DNA from 2 places in the Delftia sp. WSY_22 genome. Region 1 is predicted to be linked to the other one. Evidence: riboswitches for the same ligand, from Rfam matches in the RefSeq annotation. Region 1 holds a riboswitch; the other holds the start of a gene.
What was found. Region 1 has a riboswitch for thiamine pyrophosphate ahead of ACF8NF_RS08785 (long-chain-fatty-acid--CoA ligase). Riboswitches for the same ligand answer to the same signal wherever they lie in the genome.
Positions count from the first base shown of each region.

Region 2: another riboswitch for thiamine pyrophosphate. It lies ahead of thiC (phosphomethylpyrimidine synthase ThiC); the one in region 1 lies ahead of ACF8NF_RS08785 (long-chain-fatty-acid--CoA ligase).

Region 1 covers NZ_JBICKN010000017.1:25,086-35,386, reverse strand. The annotation lists gene ACF8NF_RS08800 (CocE/NonD family hydrolase) at 1-219, shown strand, start outside; gene ACF8NF_RS08795 (TetR/AcrR family transcriptional regulator) at 271-897, shown strand; gene ACF8NF_RS08790 (DUF418 domain-containing protein) at 894-1,943, shown strand; TPP riboswitch at 2,004-2,095, shown strand; gene ACF8NF_RS08785 (long-chain-fatty-acid--CoA ligase) at 2,162-3,280, shown strand; gene ACF8NF_RS08780 (acyl-CoA reductase) at 3,277-4,764, shown strand; gene ACF8NF_RS08775 (ABC transporter ATP-binding protein) at 4,766-5,551, shown strand; gene ACF8NF_RS08770 (ABC transporter permease) at 5,548-6,309, shown strand; gene ACF8NF_RS08765 (ABC transporter substrate-binding protein) at 6,348-7,358, shown strand; gene ACF8NF_RS08760 (SDR family oxidoreductase) at 7,360-8,157, shown strand; gene ACF8NF_RS08755 (methyl-accepting chemotaxis protein) at 8,165-9,982, opposite strand; gene ACF8NF_RS08750 (helix-turn-helix domain-containing protein) at 10,076-10,301, opposite strand, start outside.
Region 2 covers NZ_JBICKN010000057.1:85,179-95,479, reverse strand. The annotation lists gene fusA (elongation factor G) at 1-923, shown strand, start outside; gene ACF8NF_RS24375 (inositol monophosphatase family protein) at 1,342-2,256, opposite strand; gene ACF8NF_RS24370 (RNA methyltransferase) at 2,473-3,300, shown strand; gene cysE (serine O-acetyltransferase) at 3,336-4,160, shown strand; gene ACF8NF_RS24360 (nitroreductase) at 4,223-4,885, shown strand; TPP riboswitch at 4,948-5,073, shown strand; gene thiC (phosphomethylpyrimidine synthase ThiC) at 5,339-7,282, shown strand; gene ACF8NF_RS24350 (porin) at 7,616-8,668, shown strand; gene ACF8NF_RS24345 (efflux transporter outer membrane subunit) at 8,708-10,081, opposite strand; gene ACF8NF_RS24340 (MacB family efflux pump subunit) at 10,083-10,301, opposite strand, start outside.

The DNA.
Region 1 (10,301 bases):
ACGCCTTCGCAGACCGGGTACTGGGCCTTCGACCATCTGTCCACGCCTTCGACCAACACCGTCTGGCTGGACCGCAGCCGGCCCTCGAAGATCGTGCTGGGCCATATCGCCTATGCCCATGAGCGGCAGCTGCCGGACTGCCGACGCATGCTGCGCCAGCCCTGCAGGCCCAACGAGGAGGCCGTTCCTTCGGGCGTGGGCCCCATGCCGCCGCTGTGACTTCGTGCCCCGGTGTTGACTATGAATGAACGTTCGTTCATCATTCGGGGCATGAAAAAGAAGGAAGACATCAGCGAGCGCAGGGCCCTCATCGTGCAGGCTGCCCTGCAGTGCTTCGTGGAGCGCGGCTTTCACTGCACCAGCATGCGCGACATTGCGCAGGCTGCCTCGGTGAGCCTGGGCAACCTGTACAACCACTTCGACGGCAAGGAGGCCTTGATTGCCGAGGTCGCCACGCAGGAGCAGACCGAGCTGCTGCCCTTGCTGCAGGCGCTGGAGCGGGCCGCAGCCCCTTCGCTGCCGGTGGTGGCGCAATTCCTGGCCGCCTACCAGGCGCTGTGCCGCCAGCGGGAATGGGCCGTGCTCAGCGCCGAGTGCCTGTCCGAGATCGCGCGTTCGCCCGGGCTGGCGCCGGCCTTCGAGGCCAACCGCAGGCGCATGCTCGACGGACTGGCAGGCTTCATGGAGCGCGGGGCGCAGCAGGGCCTCTTGCGGCCCGCCGTGCCCGTGCGCCTGGCCGCGCAATTGCTGCTGGATGCCGTGGAAAGCGATGCGCTGCGCTTTGCGCTGGCGGTGACGCCGCAAGAAGACGCGGGGGCGGATGAAGGGGTCGATGTGCTGCATCCCGCCTTGCTGGCCTGCCTTCTTGGAGGCGAGGCACAGGGAGACGCGACATGAGGCATGCCACCGGCAGGGGCGCCCGCCTGGCGGGGCTGGACCTGGCGCGCTACCTCGCGCTGGCAGGCATGGTGTTCGTCAACTTCAAGCAGGCCATGCATCCCGCGCTGCAGGAGCCTGGCTGGCTGCTGTCGTTCTTCCATTTCCTGGAGGGCAAGGCCTCGGCCACCTTCGTGGTGCTGGCAGGCCTGGGCCTGGTGCTGGCCACGCGCTCGCTGGAGCCGGCCACGGCGCGCCTCTGGACGCTGCGCCGCGCGCTGTTCCTGCTGGTGGCCGGTGGCATGAACCTGCTGATCTTTCCGGCCGACATCATTCACTACTACGCGGTGTATTTCGTGTTGGCCATCGCCTGGCTGCAGGCCGGCGCACGGGCGCTGCTGGCCGGCATGGCGGCAGTGGCCGTGCTGTCCGCCTGGGCCTTGCTGCAGCTGGACTACAGCCAGGGCTGGGACTGGGCCAGCCTGTCCTACCAGGGCCTGTGGGAGCCGGCCGGCTTTGCGCGCAACCTGCTGTTCAACGGCTTCCATCCGGTGCTGCCGTGGTTTGCGTTCTTCCTGTGCGGCATGCTGCTGGCACGCCTGCCGCTGGCCGAGCCGCGCGTGCAATGGACCTTGGTGGCTGCGGGTGGCGTGATGGTGGGATTGGCCTGCGCCGTCTCGGCGCTTGCGGCCCGCAGCGCTTGGGCTCCCTGGCTGGCCACCGGCCCCATGCCGCCCGGCCCTGCCTACCTGCTGATGGGCCTGGGCTGCGCCAGCATTGCCATCGGCGCCTGCCTGCGGCTGGCCGACCGCTGGCCCGGTGGACCGTGGCGCGGCCTGCTGCCGGCCGGGCGCATGACGCTGACCCTGTACCTGGCCCACATCCTCATCGGCATGGGGCTGCTGGAGGCCATGGGCGCGCTGGACGGATCGCGCAGCCTGCGCGAAGTGGCCGTGGCCGCCGCGCTGTACGTGATCATCGCCAGCCTGGCCGCCTGGGCCTGGAGCAAGAAGGTGGCGCAGGGGCCCGTGGAATGGGTGATGCGGCGGCTGACGGCACTGGGCTGACGCAGTCTTGCAGGGCGATGGCCCCGGGCCTGCGGCGTTGGCGACCCTGCTGTAAGATAGCCCTCCGCTCCGGGGTGCACGCCAGTGCTGAGATCCACACCCGAGAACTTGAACCGGGTCATTCCGGCGGAAGAAGAGCTTGCACCCCTGCGTGGCCGCCCATGCGCCACGGGCGGGGCGCCTTCGGAGCATCACGTCCCAGCTCTCGAAGGAATTCCATGGACAAGGCCCGGCCCCAGGCGGCTTCTCTGGTCGCAGACCTGCTTGCATTCATCGCCATGGACGGCTGCACCGACGAGCAGTTCGACGCACTGGCGCTGCGGCTGTTCGCCTACCAATACGAATCGAATGCGCCGTTTCGCAGCTTCTGCCAGCGGCGCGGCGCCACGCTGCGCAATGTGAAGACCTGGAGCGACATTCCCGCCGTGCCCATCGATGCGTTCAAGGCCATGGAGCTGCGCAGCGAGCCGGCCTCGCCCGCGGAGCGCGTGTTCATGACCAGCGGCACCACGGGCCAGGCCAAGGGACTGTCTTCGCGCGGGCGCCACTTCCATCCCGCGCTCGATGTCTACGATGCGTCGATGACGCGCAACTTCGCGCAGCGCTTCATGGCCGGGCACGAGCGCCTGCCCATGGGCATTCTCTTTCCCGACGAGCAGGCCATGCCCAACTCTTCGCTGGCGCATTACCTGGCGCTGGCCAAGACGGAATTCGGCACTCCCGACAGCCGCTACTTCCTCACCCCCGACGGCCTGGACATGCCCGGCCTGTGCGCCGTGCTGGAGGAATCCGAGCGCAGCGGCCGCCCCTATGCGCTGCTGGGCGCCAGCTTCAGCCTGGTGCATGTGATGGACGCGCTGCGCGAGCAGGGCCGCAGCTTTTGCCTGCCGCCGGGCAGCCGCATCCTGGACACGGGCGGCTACAAGGGCCAGTCGCGCGAGTTGCCGCTGGAGGACTTCTACGCCGACCTGTCCCGGCTGCTGGGCGTGCCGCGCAGCCACTGCATCAACATGTACGGCATGACCGAGTTGAGCACGCAGTTCTATGACGACGGCAATGCCACGCTGCCCTCGGTCAAGTCGGGGCCGCACTGGATACGCTCGCGCCTGGTCGAGCCCGTCACCGGCCGCAGCGTGGCACCCGGCGAGCGCGGCATTCTCGTGCACTGCGACCTGGCCAACTACAACGCGGTCACCACCATCCTCACCGAGGACGTGGGCCTGTGGGCCGGCCATGGCGAGAACAGCGGTTTCCTGTTGCTGGGGCGTGCCGAGGGCGCAGCGGCCAAGGGCTGCTCGCTGGCGGTCGATGAATTCGTGAAGGCCGCTGCTGCATGAACATCGAGAGGATCACGGCCGGCTACCTGCCCGACCTGCCTGGTTTGCGCGAGGACGAGGTGCAGTGGCATGTGCTGCCCTTCGAACGCAGCGGCGTGCGGCTGGAAGTCTCCGTGCCCCTGCTGACCGGCCCGCAGATGCATGCGCTGGCAGCCCATGTGCGCCGTGCCGCCGACCGCCACCTCAGGGCCATGCCCGTGGCCGAGATCATCGATGCCATCGACCGTGCCATTGCCCGCCTGCTGGACCGCAGCGATCCCTATCGGCGCCAGGCCGAGACCTGGCTGCCCGTGGTCAGCGGCTATGACGCCGACATGGTGCGCCTGGGGCTGACGGGCTTCTTCAAGACCTTTCGCGCCGCGCAGCTGCGGCGCTTCGTGGCCGAGGACTTTGCCAACCCGGCCGTGCTCGACGGCTTCCAGCCCGCGCCCAAGGGCGGCGCGGTGCGCGCCTTCGGGCCCGACCTGCTGATGCACAGCTGGGCCGGCAATGTGCCTGCGCTGTCCCTGTGGAGCCTGGTCTGCGGCCTGCTGGTCAAGGCGCCAGCCATTGGCAAGCTGGCCAGCGCCGAGCCGCTGTTCGCGGGCTGGTTCGCACGGCTGCTGGCCGAGGTGCATCCGCCGCTGGCCGATTGCCTGGCCGTGGTGTGGTGGAGCGGAGCGGGGGGTGTGGATGGGGCAGATGGCGCGAATGGAGATGCCGCCGCCGCGCTCCACGCCGAGGCCGACACCGTGCTCGCCTACGGCGGCAACCAGACGCTGCAGGCGCTGCGCCAGCGCCTGCCCGTGACCACGCGCTTTCTGCCACATGGCCACAAGCTGGGCTTCGGCATGGTGGGCGCCCAGGCGCTGGACACGCTCAAGGCGCCCGCCGTGGCGCGGCTGGCGGCCTGGGACGTGATGCGCTACGACCAGCAGGGCTGCTACTCGCCCCATGTCTTCTACGTGGAGCGCGGCGCCCCAGTCTCTGCGCGTGCCTTTGCCGACTACCTGGCGGCCGAACTGGCCAACCTGCAGCGGCGCTTTGCGCGCCGGCCGTTGGAGCTGGAGGAGGGCGCCGCCGTGGCCCGCTGGCAGCAGGCCGTGGAATGGTCGGGTGACGAACAGCACCTGCTGGGCCCGGTGGACGCGCCCTGGAGCGTGGCGTACAGCGACAGCCTGCAGCCGCTGGCGCCCACGGCCCTGTACCGCACGATTGCCGTGGTGGGCGTGGACCGCCTGGATGACGCCGTGCCCGTGGTGGCCGCGCAGCGCGACTACCTGCAGACGGCCGGCATTGCCGCCTCGCCCGAGCAGCTGTACCGGCTGGCGGGCCTGCTGGGGGCGGCCGGCGTCACGCGCATCAGTGCCATCGGCTCCATGAGCATGCCCGAGGCCGGCTGGCACCATGACGGCCGCTTCAACCTGCTGGACCTGGTGCGCATGACCGAGATAGAGCAATCTGCCGAGGCGGCGGCGCAGCCGTTTGCGCCGTATGCGGACTGACATGGCGAACCTGCAAGAGGGGACGGACGGGGCTGCAACCATGGCGTTTCTCGATGTCGAGCAAGTGGTCTTCACCTACCCGGGCCGCCCGCCCGTGGTGGACGGCGTGGACTGGCGCGTGCAGGCCGGTGAGGTCCACTGCCTGCTGGGCCGCAGCGGCTGCGGCAAGACCACCTTGCTGAAGCTGGCGGCGGGGTTGCTCAGGCCGCAGTCGGGCCGCATCCTGCTGCGTGGCGCCGAGCTGGCCGAGCCCGGCCCGCAGCTGGGCTTCATGTTCCAGGCGCCTACGCTGCTGGAGTGGCATACGGCGCTGGGCAATGTGCTGCTGCCCGTGTCGCTGCAAAGGCGACCCGCGCCGCAGGACGAACAACGCGCCCTGGCGCTGCTGCAGCAGCTGGGCCTGGCCAGCCATGCGCAGCGCCATCCGCGCCATCTCTCGGGCGGGCAGCAAAGCCGCGTGGCGCTGGCGCGGGCGCTGGTCCTCGATCCGCCGCTGCTGCTGCTGGACGAGCCCTTTGCCGCGCTGGACGCCATCACGCGCGCCGAGCTGCAGGACGACCTGCTGCGCACCTGCCGCGAGCGCGGCACCACGGTGCTCTTCGTCACCCACGACATCAACGAGGCCGTCTACCTGGGCGACCGCATCGCCCTCATGCACGGCGGGCGCATCGTGGCCGATATGGCGGTCGATCTGCCCGCGCCGCGCACCCAGGCCATGCGCCACGGGCCGGCGTTCAACGAACACTGCGCCCGCGTGCGCGCAGCCCTGGACAGGACGGCGGCATGACGATGTCCTTGTTCCATGCCCGCCTGCTGGCCGCCGCGCTGGCGCTGGTCCTGCTGGGCCTGTGGGAACTGCTGGTGCGGCAATGGGGCCTGTCCGCCCTGGTGCTGCCGGCGCCCTCGGCCATTGCGGCATCGCTGTGGACGGGGCTGGCCACGGGCTATTTCTGGCCGCACATCTGGGCGACGCTCCAGGCCCTGCTGCTGGGGCTGGCGGCCGGCAGCGCGATCGGCCTGCTGGCGGGCATGGCCCTGGCTGAATCCGAGCTGCTGGAGCGTGTGCTCAAGCCCTACGTGGTGGTCAGCCAGGTCGTGCCCAAGCTGGCGCTGGCGCCGCTGTTCGTGCTGTGGTTCGGCTTCGGCATGCTGCCCACGGTGCTGATCACGGCGCTGATCTGCTTTTTCCCGCTGATGGAAAACACCCTGACCGGCCTGCGCCAGGTCGATGCCCAGCGGCTGCAGCTGTTTCGCATGCTGGGCGCCACGCGGCTGCAGACGCTGCTGCGCCTGAAGCTGCCCACGGGCCTTCCCGCCATTCTTGCGGGCCTGCGCGTGGCCGTGGTGCTGGCCCTGGTCGGCGCCGTGGTGGCCGAATTCATGGGCGCCAGCCGGGGCCTGGGCGCCGTGGTCATTGCCGCCCAGGGAATGATGGACACCACCCTCATGTTCGCCGCCCTGGTGCTGATCGCCGCCATGGGCCTGCTGCTGTACCAGGCCTGCCTGGTGCTGGAGCGCCGGCTGCTGCGCTCGCGCGCCGCCTGACCACCCTGAACACTTCCGCAACCTTTTCCCCAAGCGCCATGCACACACCGCAATCCCCCTTCCTCACCCGTCGCAGCCTGCTGGGCGCCTCTGCCGGTTTTGCCGGCCTGGCGCTGGCCGGCAATTGCCTGGCCGCTCCTGTGCAAGGCAAGATCCGCCTGGCGGGCTGGAGCAAGCCCATCAGCGAGATCACCAACATCCTGGCCGAGCCCGACAAGGGCTTCTTCAAGGCCCAGGGCGTGGAGCTGGCCTACCTGCCCGGCGCGGGCGGCGGCGACGCCATCCGCAACATGCTCAGCGGCCAGGCCGATGTGGCCTTCACCGACCCCGGCTCCTTCTTCATGGCGCTGGACAAGGGCGAGAAGCTGGTCGCCATCTACGACATCTACCCGCAGAACGTGTTCAACGTGGTCTCGCTCAAGTCGGCCGGCATCCGCAAGCCGGCGGACCTCAAGGGCAAGAAGATCGGCGTCTACAGCCTGTCCAGCGGCACGCGCCAGAACCTGCTGGTGATGCTGCACCAGGCCGGCCTCAAGGAGTCGGACGTGACCATCGTCGTCACCGGCCTGCTCAACTTCGCGCCGCTGATGCAGGGCCAGGTCGATGCCACGGCCGCCACCGACACCGGCCTGGCCGTGGGCCTGCGCAAAGGCATTGGCGAGGTCGATGTGATGCAGGTGCGCGATCACCTGAACATCTCCAGCGACATGTTCGTGGTGCGCGAGGACACGCTGCGCGACAAGAAGGACCTGCTGCGCGCCTTCCTCAAGGGCTACCGCGACAGCGCCGCCTGGATGATGGCCAACCCTGAGGAGGCCGCCACGCTGGCCGGCAAGCACGCCATCGACGGCACCCAGCGCGACATCAACCTGGACGTGATCCGCCTGCGCAATGCGTCTTCGCAGCCGCTGCAGGCCGGCAAGCCGCTGGGCAGCTTCGACCTGGCCGCCCTGCAAAAGGGCGCCGACGCCTACCGCGCGCTGGGCATGGTGCAAAGGCAGATCAAGGTGTCCGACGTGGTGGACACCAGCCTGCTGCCCGGGGCCTGAGATGGCACAGCCGTCTTCCCTGGGCCTGCAAGGCAAGGTGGTACTGGTCACCGGCGCCGGCCGCGGCATAGGCGCGGCCATTGCCACCGCCTTCGCGCGCGAGGGCGCCCTCGTGGCGGTCAACCACCTGTCCAACGACGCTGCCGCCGCCCGCACCGTGGCGGCCTGCCAGGCTGCGGGCAAGCAGGCCGGAGGCGATGCCTGGGCCATCAAGGCCGATGTAGGCTCGCAGCCTGCCGTCCAGGCCATGGCCGAGGCCATCGCGCGCGAGGCCGGCGCCATCGACATCGTGGTCAACAACGCCTTCAGGCCCTATGCCTTCGATCCCGAGCGGCGCAGCCGTTTCGACGACCTGGACTGGAGCGACTACCAGGCCCAGTACGACGGTGCCGTGGGCGCGGCCTTCAACGTCTGCCGCGCCGTGCTGCCGCAGATGCGCCAGCGTGCGCGGGGCAGCATCGTCAACATCGCCAGCAACCTGGTGGAGCACCCCGTCGTGCCCTACCACGACTACACCACGGCCAAGGCCTCGCTGGTGGCCTTCAGCCGCAACCTGGCCAGCGAGCTGGGGCCCGTGGGCATACGCGTCAACTGCGTGGCGCCGGGCCTGGTCTATCCCACGCAGGGCACGCAGGACACGCGCGAGTCCTTCCGCGAATCGCTGATGGCCGCCACGCCGCTGCGCCGCCTGGCAAGCCCCGAAGACGTGGCGGGGCCGGTGCTGTTCCTGGCCTCGGAACTGAGCGGCTTCATGACGGGACAGGTACTGTTCGTCGATGGCGGCCTGGTGATGCGCTGAGCCTGTTCTAGAACTGCTCCCACTCATCGGCCTCGGCCATCTCGGCCATTCCGGCCGCCGTGGCGCGGCGGGGTGTTGCCGCCTTGGCGGGCAGCGCCACAGGCGCGCTGGAGGCCGCAGCCGCTGCCGCGCGCAAGGGCTTGGCGGGGCGGGGCACGGCAGGGGCCAGCGCGGGAGACGGCCTGGCGGTCTGTGCACGCGCCGGCACGGCCGCTGCCACTGTCGTGGACTTGGACAGGGCGGCCTGGGGGCGGGTCGCGTTCTCATCCAGCCGGAACACGCTGACCAGTTGCACCAGTTGCGCGGCCTGCTTGTTCAGGCTGTCGGCAGCAGCGGCAGACTCTTCCACCAGGGAAGCGTTTTGCTGCGTCACCTGGTCGAGCTGCTGCACGGCGTCGCTGACCTGGGTCACGCCCTGGGACTGCTCCTGCGTGGCGGCACCGATGTCGGAGATCAGTTCGGCCACGCGGTGCGTCTGGGTGACGATGTCGTTCATGGTGCTGCCGGCCTCGGCCACCTGGCGGGAGCCGGCGGCGACCTTGCCCACGCTCTCGCTGATCAGGCCCTTGATCTCCTTGGCCGCATTGGCGCAGCGCTGGGCCAGCGAGCGCACCTCCGAGGCGACCACCGCAAAGCCCTTGCCCTGTTCCCCGGCACGCGCGGCCTCCACGGCGGCATTGAGCGCGAGGATGTTGGTCTGGAACGCAATGGCGTCGATCACGCCGATGATTTCCCCGATCTTGCGCGAGCTGTGCGTGATGTCCTCCATGGTGCTGACCACGCCATGCACCACCTCGCCGCCGTGCACGGCCGTGGCGCTGGCCGACTGGGCCAGGCCCGAGGCACTGCGCACCGTGTCCACGTTCTGCTGAATGGTGGCGGTCATCTGCTCCATGGAGGCAGCCGTTTCCTCCAGGTTGGCGGCCTGCTCTTCCGTGCGCGCGCTCAGGTCGGCGTTGCCCGAGGCGATCTGGCTGGCGCCCGTGGCAATCGATTCGCTGCTGTGGCGCACCTGGCTGACGATGCCGGCCAGGCTGGCGCGCATGGCCTCCAGGCTGGCCAGCAGGCTGGTGGTATCGCCCCGGCGCAGCTGTACGTTCACCGCCAGGTTGCCCTTGGCCACTTCCTGCGTGACCTGGGCCGCGTAGGCCGGCTCGCCACCGAGCAGGCCCTTGATGCGGCGGGTGATGGCCCAGGCCACCAGCGCACCCAGCAACAGCGAGGCCAGGGCCAGCGACAGCATCTGCCGGCCGGCGGCCAGCGATTTGCCTTCGGTGGCCTGGGCCGTTTCCGTGGCACGCACCTGCTGGTGGGCCAGCATGTCGTTGATGGCGGCAAAGAACGCGTCCTGCTGCCTGCGGAACTCTCCGCTGCTGCCCAGCATGGCCGAGACAGTGGGCAGGTCATGCCGCATGGCCGCGGCCATGAACTGGTCCAGCAGCGGCAGGTAGGCGGTGCGCGCATTCCTCATGCGGTCGTACAGGGCGATGCCCTGCGGCGTGCTCAGTCCCTCGCGGAACTGCTCCATGAGCTGGCCTATCTTCTGGCGCTGCGTGTCCAGCGTGGCCTTGGCCAGGGCCTTTTCCGCAGGGTCTTCGATCAGCGCCAGACTGCGCACGCCGCGGAAGATGAACTCAACCGAGCTCTTGACCTCCACCAGCCTGAGCAGGCTGGTGATGCGCGTGTCGGCCAGGTAGGAGACATCGTCCGAGGCCTGGATCAGCCGCGCTCGGCCCAGCAGCGCAATCGACAGCGCGATGAGGATGAGAACCGAGAAACCCAGACCCAGCATGGAGCCCGTTTTCATATTCTTCAGATATTTCATGCGTCTTCCTTTGCGTCCTACTTTGCGTGTTGCTTCGGGTGATCGGTAGGGCCTGAATACACGCCCGTCATATGCATTCCAGGATTTTTCAAATCACGTCAGCCGGTGGTGCCGAACCCAGGCCGATGGCGGTATCCCATAATGGCCGGAAAAATCCCTGGAAAATGTGGAGAGGGAGGAATATCCAAGCCGGGAGGAAATCTGTCCTATGCTTTGATCCGTGGTCAGCAAGGATTCCGCAGCCAGGTGGATACGGCTTTGTCTTATATATTCACCAATGCTGCATGATCGGCTATGGCGAAATGAAACTTCCAGCGTG
Region 2 (10,301 bases), on a different contig from region 1:
CCCTGTGCGACCCGTCCGCGCCCATCGTGCTGGAGAAGATGGTCTTCCCCGAGCCCGTCATCGCCCAGGCCGTGGAGCCCAAGTCCAAGGCCGACCAGGAAAAGATGGGCATTGCCCTGTCGCGCCTGGCGGCCGAAGACCCGTCGTTCCGCGTGCGCACCGATGAGGAATCGGGCCAGACCATCATTGCCGGCATGGGCGAGCTGCACCTGGAAATCATCGTGGACCGCATGAAGCGCGAGTTCAACGTGGAAGCCAACGTGGGCAAGCCCCAAGTGGCCTACCGCGAGACCATCCGCAAGAAAGTCACTGATGTGGACGGCAAGTTCGTGCGCCAGTCCGGCGGCAAGGGCCAGTACGGCCACGTGGTCTTCACGGTGGAGCCTCAGGAGCCCGGCAAGGGCTTCGAGTTCGTAGACGCCATCAAGGGCGGCGTGGTGCCGCGCGAGTACATCCCTGCGGTGGAAAAGGGCGTGGTCGAGGCCCTGACTTCCGGTGTGCTGGCCGGCTACCCCGTGGTGGACGTCAAGGTCACGTTGACCTTCGGCTCGTACCACGACGTGGACTCCAACGAAATGGCCTTCAAGATGGCGGCCATCTTCGGGTTCAAGGAAGCGGCGAGAAAGGCCAGCCCCGTCATCCTGGAACCCATGATGGCCGTGGAAGTCGAGACGCCTGAGGACTACGCCGGCACCGTCATGGGCGACCTGTCCTCGCGGCGCGGCATGGTGCAGGGCATGGACGACATGGCCGGCGGCGGCAAGTCCATCAAGGCCGAAGTGCCCCTGTCCGAAATGTTCGGCTACGCCACCTCCCTGCGCTCGCAAACGCAAGGCCGTGCCACCTACTCCATGGAGTTCAAGCACTACGCCGAAGCACCGCGCAACGTGGCCGAGGCGGTGATCAACGCACGGGTCAAGTAAGAGGTGGGAGGGTTGCGGGCAGCTTGCTGCCCCTGACCCCCTCTCACCCCTCCCGTATGCCCACGCCTGCGCCGGGCCGCCTGCGGGGTTGCAGTCCTGCCGAAGGACAGGACTGCTTCGTCAACTGAATCGCCGTGATTGTCTGAACGTAGCGCGCAGCGCGAAGTGAGTTTCACGGCGAACCCCGCAGGCGGCCCGGCGCAGGTTGCCCGCAGCGAAGCGAAGGGACGTGGACATTCGGGTCGCCTTCTTTGATCTGACCTTTCTTGGCGAATCAAGAAAGGGCAGTCGGCCGCCGGGCCGAGACCCGGCCCCGAAAAGCCACCCCCCGGCAGGGGCAAAAAGCGCACCGAACCCACGCCCAACGAAAAACAGCTCCTTGAAGGAGCTGTTTTTCATAAGAGAGGAGAAGCCGAAATCAAGCCTCAGGCTGCTGCTCAGACTCAGCAGTTTCAGCATCAGCGACGGGAGCCGCCTCTCCAGAATCAGACAGCGCCTGCCGCACACCAGCCTTCTCACCAGCCGAAGCAAACTTGCTGTACTTGCCAACGATGCCGACCAGCGCACCATAGATGCGCGGATTGCCCGCCAGGCATTCCTTCTGCTCCAGGAAATCCGCCTCACCCGTGAAGTTGCCGACCAGGCCACCAGCCTCGGTCACCAGCAGGCTGCCGGCGGCCACGTCCCAGATCTGCAGGCCGCTTTCGAAGAAACCGTCGGCAAAGCCGGCTGCCACGTAGGCCAGGTCCAGCGCGGCGGCGCCGGGGCGGCGCACGCCTGCGGTTTCCTGCATCACGTCGCCCAGCATGTTCATGTACTGCTTGAAGTTGTCGCCACGGCGGAAGGGGAAGCCGGTGGAGATCAGGCTGTCCTTGAGCTGGATGCGCTTGGACACGCGGATGCGGCGGTCATTCAGGTAGGCACCGCGGCCGCGCGTGGCCGTGAACAGGTCGTTGCGCGAGGGGTCGTACACCACGGCGTGCTCCACCTTGCCCTTGAAGGACAGGGCAATGCTCACGCAGTACACGGGGAAGCCGTGGATGAAGTTGGTGGTGCCGTCCAGCGGATCGATGATCCAGACGTAGTCGGAGTTCTTGGCGCCGAACTCGTTGCCCGATTCCTCGGCCAGGATGCCGTGGCCCGGGTAGGCGCCCAGCAAGGTTTCGATGATGGCCTGCTCGGCCGCCTTGTCCACCTCGGTCACAAAGTCGTTGACCTGCTTTTGTGCGACACGCACGGATTCCACGTCAAGAGCCGCGCGGTTGATGATGGCGCCGGCGGCGCGTGCGGCCTTGATGGCCACGTTGAGCATGGGATGCAGGTTGGTCGACATAGATTGTGAGGCGTTGGCGGAGCAGCGGCTGTGCAAGGAGAGGACGGTCCTCTCTGGCAAAAGCAGGCTGTTTGACGCGGGTAAGAACGGAAAAAGCCGCGTCCGGCGATGCGGGGCGGCGACAATAGCGCGCAATTTTACCCGCCTTGTCCGTTTTGTGCTGCGCAACCTGTCCCGTCTTGGGGGCTCTGCCGGCGCCGGCAGGCCAGCGACGCCATGAAAACCCGATTCGTACTGATAGAAACCAGCCACGCCGGCAATGTGGGCGCCGCCGCCCGCGCCCTGAAGACCATGGGCTTTGACGACCTGGTGCTGGTGCGCCCGCGCTGGCCCAACGTGCTGCGCAAGGAAGAGACCATCCAGCGGGCCAGCGGCGCGCTGGACGTGCTGGGCAATGCGCGCGTGGTCGAGACGCTGGAGGAGGCGCTGGACGGCATCAGCCACCTGTGCGCCACGGCCATGACGCCGCGCGACTTCGGCCCGCCCACGCGCACGCCGCGCCAGCATTTCGAGCTGCTGCTCAGCGGGGCGCTGGATGTGCTGGCTGCACCCGATGAGGCCGATGCGCCCGATGAAGCGGCGCCGCCCACCGATGCATCCGTGTCCGCACCGGCTCCCGCGCCGCGCTGCAACCAGTCCGGCGTGGCCTTCCTGTTCGGCTGCGAGCGCTTCGGCATGAGCAACGACGATGTCTACCGCAGCGATGTGGCGCTGTCGATTCCGTCCAATCCGCAGTTCGGCTCGCTGAACCTGGGGGCGGCCATCCAGGTGGTGGCCTACGAGTGGCGCCAGGCGCTGGGCGGCTTTCCCGTGGTGGAGCACACGCCCGCGCCGCAGCGCGCCGACGCGGCCCAGGTGGCCGGCATGCTGGGCCATTGGGAGCAGGCGCTGGCGCATATCGGCTTTCTCGATCCGGCTGCGCCCAAGAAGCTCATGCCGCGCCTCAACCAGCTTTTCAACCGCTCGCAACTGACCGCCGAGGAAATCCACATCCTGCGCGGTGTTGCGAAGGCCATGCTGCAGAGCACCCCACCGAAACGCTAGACTGAGCGGCCTTGTCAACAATAACCAGCCCCTAGATGCTTGACCGCCTGCGCTCCGATATCCAGTGCATCCTCGACCGCGACCCTGCGGCACGCAGCACCTGGGAGGTCATCACCTGTTATCCGGGTCTGCATGCGATCTGGCTGCAGCGCCCGGCGCACTGGTGCTGGAACCATGGCCTCAAGTGGCTGGGGCGCTTCATCTCGCACATCGGCCGCTGGTTGACGGGCATCGAGATCCACCCGGGCGCCGTCATCGGCGAGCGCGTGTTCATAGACCACGGCATGGGCGTCGTCATCGGCGAGACGGCCGTGGTCGGCGACGGCTGCACCATCTACCACGGCGTGACCCTTGGCGGCACCTCGCTGTACAAGGGCGCCAAGCGCCATCCCACGCTGGGCCGCGATGTGGTGGTCAGCGCGGGCGCCAAGGTGCTGGGCGGCTTCGAGGTGGGCGACGGTGCCAAGATCGGCAGCAATGCCGTGGTCATCAAGCCCGTGCCCGCAGGCGCCACGGCCGTGGGCATTCCGGCGCGCATCATCGCCAGCAAGAACGGCCACAGCGCCGATGTGACCGAGCACGACCCGGCATCTGCCAAGGCCGAGTCCATCAAGGTCCCGTCGGCCGCCGCGCCCCAGCCTTTCACGGCCTACGGCATCACCCAGGAAATGGACCCCGTGGCCCAGGCCATGCGCGGCCTGAGCGATGGCGCGGCCGCGCACGAGCAGCAGATCGCGCTGCTGTGGGAGGCCATTGCCAAGCTCTCGGCCGGCAGCAAGGTGGGCGACTGCGTGCCCTGCGAGTCCGAGCGCCCGCAGGCCTTCCAGAAGGACAAGATCGACCAGATCATGGGCAAGTAGGCCTGCACAAGATCCCCAAGATCCCCCAAGATCCCCCAAGAAGACCGGAGACTCCGACCAGCATGAACGTTGAACAGGCCTTGCATGCGCGCCGCTCCGTGCGCGCCTTCCTGCCCCAGTCGCCCGATGCGGCGCTGGTGCGCACCCTGATGGAACAGTCGGCCAATGCGGCCTCGGGCGGCAACCTGCAGCCCTGGCGCGTGCTGGCGCTGACGGGCGATCCGCTGCAGCAGCTGCTCACCGCCGTTGCCGAAGCCGAGCCCCAGGACGCCCAGCCCGGCCTGTCCTACCCGCCCAATCTCTGGGAGCCCTACCGCAGCCGGCGCTTTGCCAATGGCGAAGAGCTGTACCAGTCGCTGGGCATTCCGCGCGACGACAAGCCCGCGCGGCTGGAGCAGCTGGCGCGCAACGGCCAGTTCTTCGGCGCGCCCGTGGGCCTGATCGTGGCGGTGGACGAGCGCATGGGCCTGCCGCAATGGGTGGACCTGGGCATCTACCTGCAGTCCTTCATGCTGCTGGCCTGCGCCAATGGCCTGGCGACCTGCGCCCAGGGCTTCTGGCGCCGCTACAACGACGCCGTGACCCAGGCGCTGGCGCTGCCCGAGGGCTACCACGTGGCCTTCGGCATTGCGCTGGGCTACGAGGACAAGAGCGCCCCCATCAACGGCTGGCGCGCCACGCGCGCTCCGCTGGCCGAATGGGGTGCGCTGCGCGGCTTTGACTGACGGCGGCGCATGGCCCCTGGGCAAACCCGCAGGCGATGGGCCGCCAACCATCCTCTATACTTGCCGCTGCTCCGGGGTGTGCTGATGCACTGAGATGCCAACCGGTCCATGCGCTGCATGGGCCAGGCGGCGAACCCGACGAACTTGATCCGGTTGATACCGGCGGAAGAAGAGCGGGACCCTGAAGCGGGGCCGAAGTCAGAGGATGGAAATCCGCCACGGCGGATACACGCAGGGCCGCAACGGCCAGGCAGGCCACCATCCAACGCACATCGGCCCTTGCCAACCAAGGCTGCTCGTGCGCCTTGGCGTGCGTGGCAACCAGGGGCCAAGGCCATACGGCCCTGGCAGGCCCACACTGGCATAGCCCGGTGCGCGGCCTTTGGCACAGCCCAAGGAGTGTCCGGTTCCCGGAGCGTTGTTGATCGACGCTTTGAACGCAAGGAACCCGACATGAACGCTCCCGATTCCATCTTCACCCCCGCAGCCGGCGAAGCTCCAGACGCACAGCGTTTTTCCGACCTGCTGGCGCAGTCGCGCAAGCCGTTCCCGGCCTCCACCAAGAGCTATCTGCAAGGCAGCCTGCACAGCGGCCTCAACGTGCCCGTGCGCGATATCCAGCTGACCAATGGCGAGCAGGTCAGCGTCTATGACACCTCGGGCCCCTACACCGACCCTGCCGTGGCCATCGACGTCCGCAGCGGCCTGCCCGGCGTGCGCAATGCCTGGATCGAGTCGCGCGGCGACAGCGAGTACTACGCCGGCCGCCTGCGGCAGGCCCTGGACGACGGCGGCAAGCGCGGCGAGGAAGACGAGCGCGTGGCCCGCCTGCGGGCCGAGGCCGCATCGCTGCAGCGCCAGCCGCGCCGCGCCAAGAGCGGTGGCAACGTCACCCAGATGCACTACGCGCGCAAGGGCATCATCACGCCCGAGATGGAGTACGTGGCCCTGCGCGAGAACGGCCGCCGCGAATGGATGGCCGAGTACCAGCAGGACGCCGCGCGCGAGGCGCGCCTGGCCGGCAACGGTCTGGGCGCCGCCATCCCCAAGATCATCACGCCCGAATTCGTGCGCGACGAAGTGGCGCGCGGCCGCGCCATCATCCCGGCCAACATCAACCACCCCGAGATCGAGCCCATGGCCATCGGGCGCAACTTCAAGGTCAAGATCAACGCCAACATCGGCAACTCGGCCGTCACCTCCAGCATCGAGGAAGAGGTCGAGAAGCTGGTCTGGGCCATCCGCTGGGGCGCGGACAACGTGATGGACCTGTCCACGGGCAAGAACATCCACACCACGCGCGACTGGATCATCCGCAACTCGCCCGTGCCCATCGGCACCGTGCCCATCTACCAGGCGCTGGAGAAAGTGGGCGGCATCGCCGAGGACCTGACCTGGCCCATCTTCCGCGACACCCTGATCGAGCAGGCCGAGCAGGGCGTGGACTACTTCACCATCCACGCCGGCGTGCGACTGGCCTACATCCACCTCACGGCCCAGCGCCGCACGGGCATCGTCTCGCGCGGCGGCTCCATCATGGCCAAGTGGTGCATGGCCCACCACCGCGAGAGCTTCCTGTACGAGCACTTCGAGGACATCTGCGACATCATGAAGCAGTACGACGTCAGCTTCTCGCTGGGCGACGGCCTGCGCCCCGGCAGCGCCTCGGACGCCAATGACGAAGCCCAGTTCGCCGAACTCAAGACCCTGGGCGAGCTGACCCAACTGGCCTGGAAGCACGACGTGCAGACCATGATCGAAGGCCCCGGCCACGTGCCCATGCACATGATCCAGGCCAACATGACCGAGCAGCTCAAGCACTGCCACGAGGCGCCGTTCTACACCCTGGGCCCGCTGACCATCGACATCGCCCCCGGCTACGACCACATCGCCAGCGCCATCGGCGCGGCCATGATCGGCTGGTTCGGCACCGCCATGCTGTGCTACGTCACGCCCAAGGAACACCTGGGCCTGCCCGACCGCGACGACGTCAAGCAGGGCATCATCGCGTACAAGATCGCCGCCCACGCCGCTGACGTCGCCAAGGGCCACCCCGGCGCCCGCGCCCGCGACGACGCGCTGAGCCAGGCCCGCTTCGACTTCCGCTGGCAGGACCAGTTCAACCTGGGCCTGGACCCCGACACCGCCCAGGCCTACCACGACGAAACCCTGCCCAAGGACAGCGCCAAGGTGGCGCACTTCTGCTCCATGTGCGGCCCCAAGTTCTGCTCCATGAAGATCACCCAGGAAGTGCGCGAATTCGCCGCTGCCAAGGGCGTGGCCGAGCAGGAAGGCATTGCCGCCGGAATGCAGGCCAAGGCCGAGGAATTCAACCGCGCGGGCGGAGAGTTCTATATCCCCATCGTGGAGGCCAGCAGCGATACGACGGCGCGTTGATCGCGCGGCATTGAGCCGATCCGGGCTGCGTGCAATGCGCGGCCCGGTGGCCGCCGTGGATGGCGCGGCGGCCTTTCCTTGGGAAAACACCTAGCGGTCCGTGATGGCTGAGGATCAGTCCGTTGCCGAATCGTTTATCTCCAGTCCCCTTCTCCCGCCGAGAATTCCATGGCCAGCCGTTGCCGGCGTTGCCCCGCAGGCTTCGCAGGCACAAGAACAAGAACGCGCTGACTGTACGGCCGCAGTTTTTACGCGTGGCGGCAAGGATTTCAGTACGCCCTGGCCTTAGTGGCGAGGGCTTTCGCCAACTGGCAATCGGGAGGAGGAGACGACATGGCTAGAAGAACCATTCAATGGCTGGGCACGGCGCTTGCATTGGGCACGGCCCTGGCGGCCCAGGCCCAGAGTTCTGTCACGCTCTACGGGCGTGTGGTCGCGGGGGTGGACTACCAGAACAATGTGTACGACCCGGCCACGGGCGGCTCTGGCAATCTGTGGCGGGCCGTGGGCAACCAGTGGGGCACGAGCATGCTGGGTTTCAAGGGGGAGGAGGACCTGGGCGGCGGGCTGCACGCGCTGTTCACGCTGGAGTCGGGCTTCAGCATCGACGATGCCAGGTTCAACGGCGCAGGTTTCTTCAACCGCCGCACCTTCGTGGGCCTGCGCAGCGGCTGGGGCACGCTGAAGCTGGGCAAGGACCTGTCGATCTCGGATGCGCACTGGGCGCTGGACCCCACGGGCCAGCAGTTCATCGGCTCGGCCACGCTGGTTCGGGGGCGCAACTGGGGCGGGCATGACAACATGATCTCGTACGAAACGCCCAGCTGGGGCGGCCTGCGCGTGCTGGCGCTGACCGGCCTGGGCGAGCAGCCGCAGGGCGCATCGCGGCTGCGCAAGGATGCGCTGTCGGTGTCCTATACCGCGCCCACGTTCGAGTTGCGCGCCATCTACGATGTGGCCCGCGATGCCAATGGCCGCTTCAGCGATCTGTACACCACATCCCGCAACCTGACGCTGGGCGGCACGGTGACGCTGTCCGCGCTCAAGCTGTTCGCGGGCTATGAGCAGCTGTCCGCGCCCGACAGCGCGGCTGGCGTGCCCAACAAGGCGCGGCAGTACTGGATGGGCGCGCGCTACAAGGTGTCAGGCCCGCTGACGCTGATCGGGGCGGGCTACCGCACCACGGTCAACAACGGCGGCGGCAGCGCCAACCTGTTCATGGCGGGCGCCGACTACGCGCTGTCCAGGCGCACGCTGCTGTACGCCAGCGTGGGCAATGTGCGCAATGGCGGCAATGCGAACTTTTCGGTGGAGACCACCAACAACAACCCGGCGCCGGGCGGCAGCCAGACCGGCCTGTACCTGGGCATGGCGCATTCGTTCTGATCGGGGCGGGGCACTTTGGCGGAGGTTGCCGGCCCTTGCTCAAGGGGCTTGCCATCCGCCGCCCAGCACCTTGTTGATCGTCACCTGGTTTTGCAGTTGCGCCAGGTGCAGGGCCGACAGGGCCAGCTGTGCGTTGCGGCTGCGCTCCTGCGCATCCAGCCAGGTGCGCAGGGGTACCTGGCCTGCGCGGTAGCGTGCCTCGTACAGGCGGGTGATTTCTGCCGATTCCTGCATGACGCGCTGCTGTGCCTGTTCCTGGCTGGCCAGCTCGGTGCGGGCGGACAGGGCTTTTTCCGTTTCCGCCAGCGCGGCGTACAGCGACTTGCGGAAGTTGACCACGGCCTCTTCATGCTGGTTGCGCGCAATGGCGGTGTTCAGCCGCATCTCGCCCACGTTCAGAAAAGGCAGGGTCATGCTGGCGCCCAGGGCCGCCACGGGGTTGGCCAGCAGGTCGAGCAGCGAGTTGCTGGAGCCCCCCAGGCTGCCGGTCAGCGACAGCGTGGGGTAGTAGCGCGCGGTGGCCGCATCGCTGCTGGCCAGGGAGGCGCGCAGCCGCAGTTCGGCGGCGCGCAGGTCGGGGCGGCGGCCCAGCAGTTCGGCGGGCAGTCCTGCGGCAATGGCAGGCAGCGCGCCCGTGGGCAGGGCCTGCGGCTCGCCACCGGGTGCCTCGGCGCCCAGGAGCAGCTCGTTGAGCGCCTGCCGCAGTTCGGCGCGGGCTTGCGTGTACTGGCTGAGCAGCGCCTGCTGCTCGGCCAGCGCCTGCCGGGCCTCGCGCCGTTCCAGGCTGGATACGGCGCCGCTGCGGTACTGCGCCTCCACCAGCTCGCCGGTGCGGCGTGTGTACTCCAGGCTTTGCCGCGCAAATTCCAGGCGCTCGTTGGCCAGGGCCAGTTGCCAGTACAGGCTGGCGGTGGTGGCCGCCAGGGACAGGGCCACGGCCTGCCTGTCCTGCTCGCTGGCCTGGGCCTCGAAGACGGCCGCATCGCGCAGGGCACCCAGGCGGTCGAACAGGTCCAGCTCCCAGCCCACGCTCAGCGTGGCGCTGGACGTCTCCAGCGTGCTGCGCGGGCTGCCGGACAGCGGCCGGCTGGCCCCGGTGCTGAGCGTGCCGCCGGGTTGCGGCAGCAGGGCGCGGCCCGCCAGCTGCGCCTGCAGCGCGGCGCGGCGCACGCGGATGCCTGCCGTTGCCAGGTCGGGGTTGCGCGCAAGGGCCATGTCGATCCATGCATCCAGGCGCGGATCGCCGAAGGCGCGCCACCATGCCTCGGGCGCAGGCGCGGCCGCCGATGGCTGCGCATGCTCGAACTGTGCGGGCAGCGCCACCTGCGGCGCCTCGTAGGTTGTGCGCGTGATGGCGCCGCAGCCGGCCAGGGCCACTGCGCATGCCAGCACGCCGGTCTTCAGCATATGCATGTCAATCTCTCGATAGAGCCTGTACGGGGTCGAGGCGCGCAGCACTGCGCGCCGGCAGGAAGCCGAAGCCGATCCCGATGAGGGAGGAGCAGGCCACGGCCAGCACGATGGAGGCGGCCGAGAACGACAGCTGGAAGCTGCTGCCGGACAGGCTGACGGCCAGCCCCAGGCCCAGCGCCAGCGACACGCCCAGGATGCCGCCCACGATGCAGACCAGCAC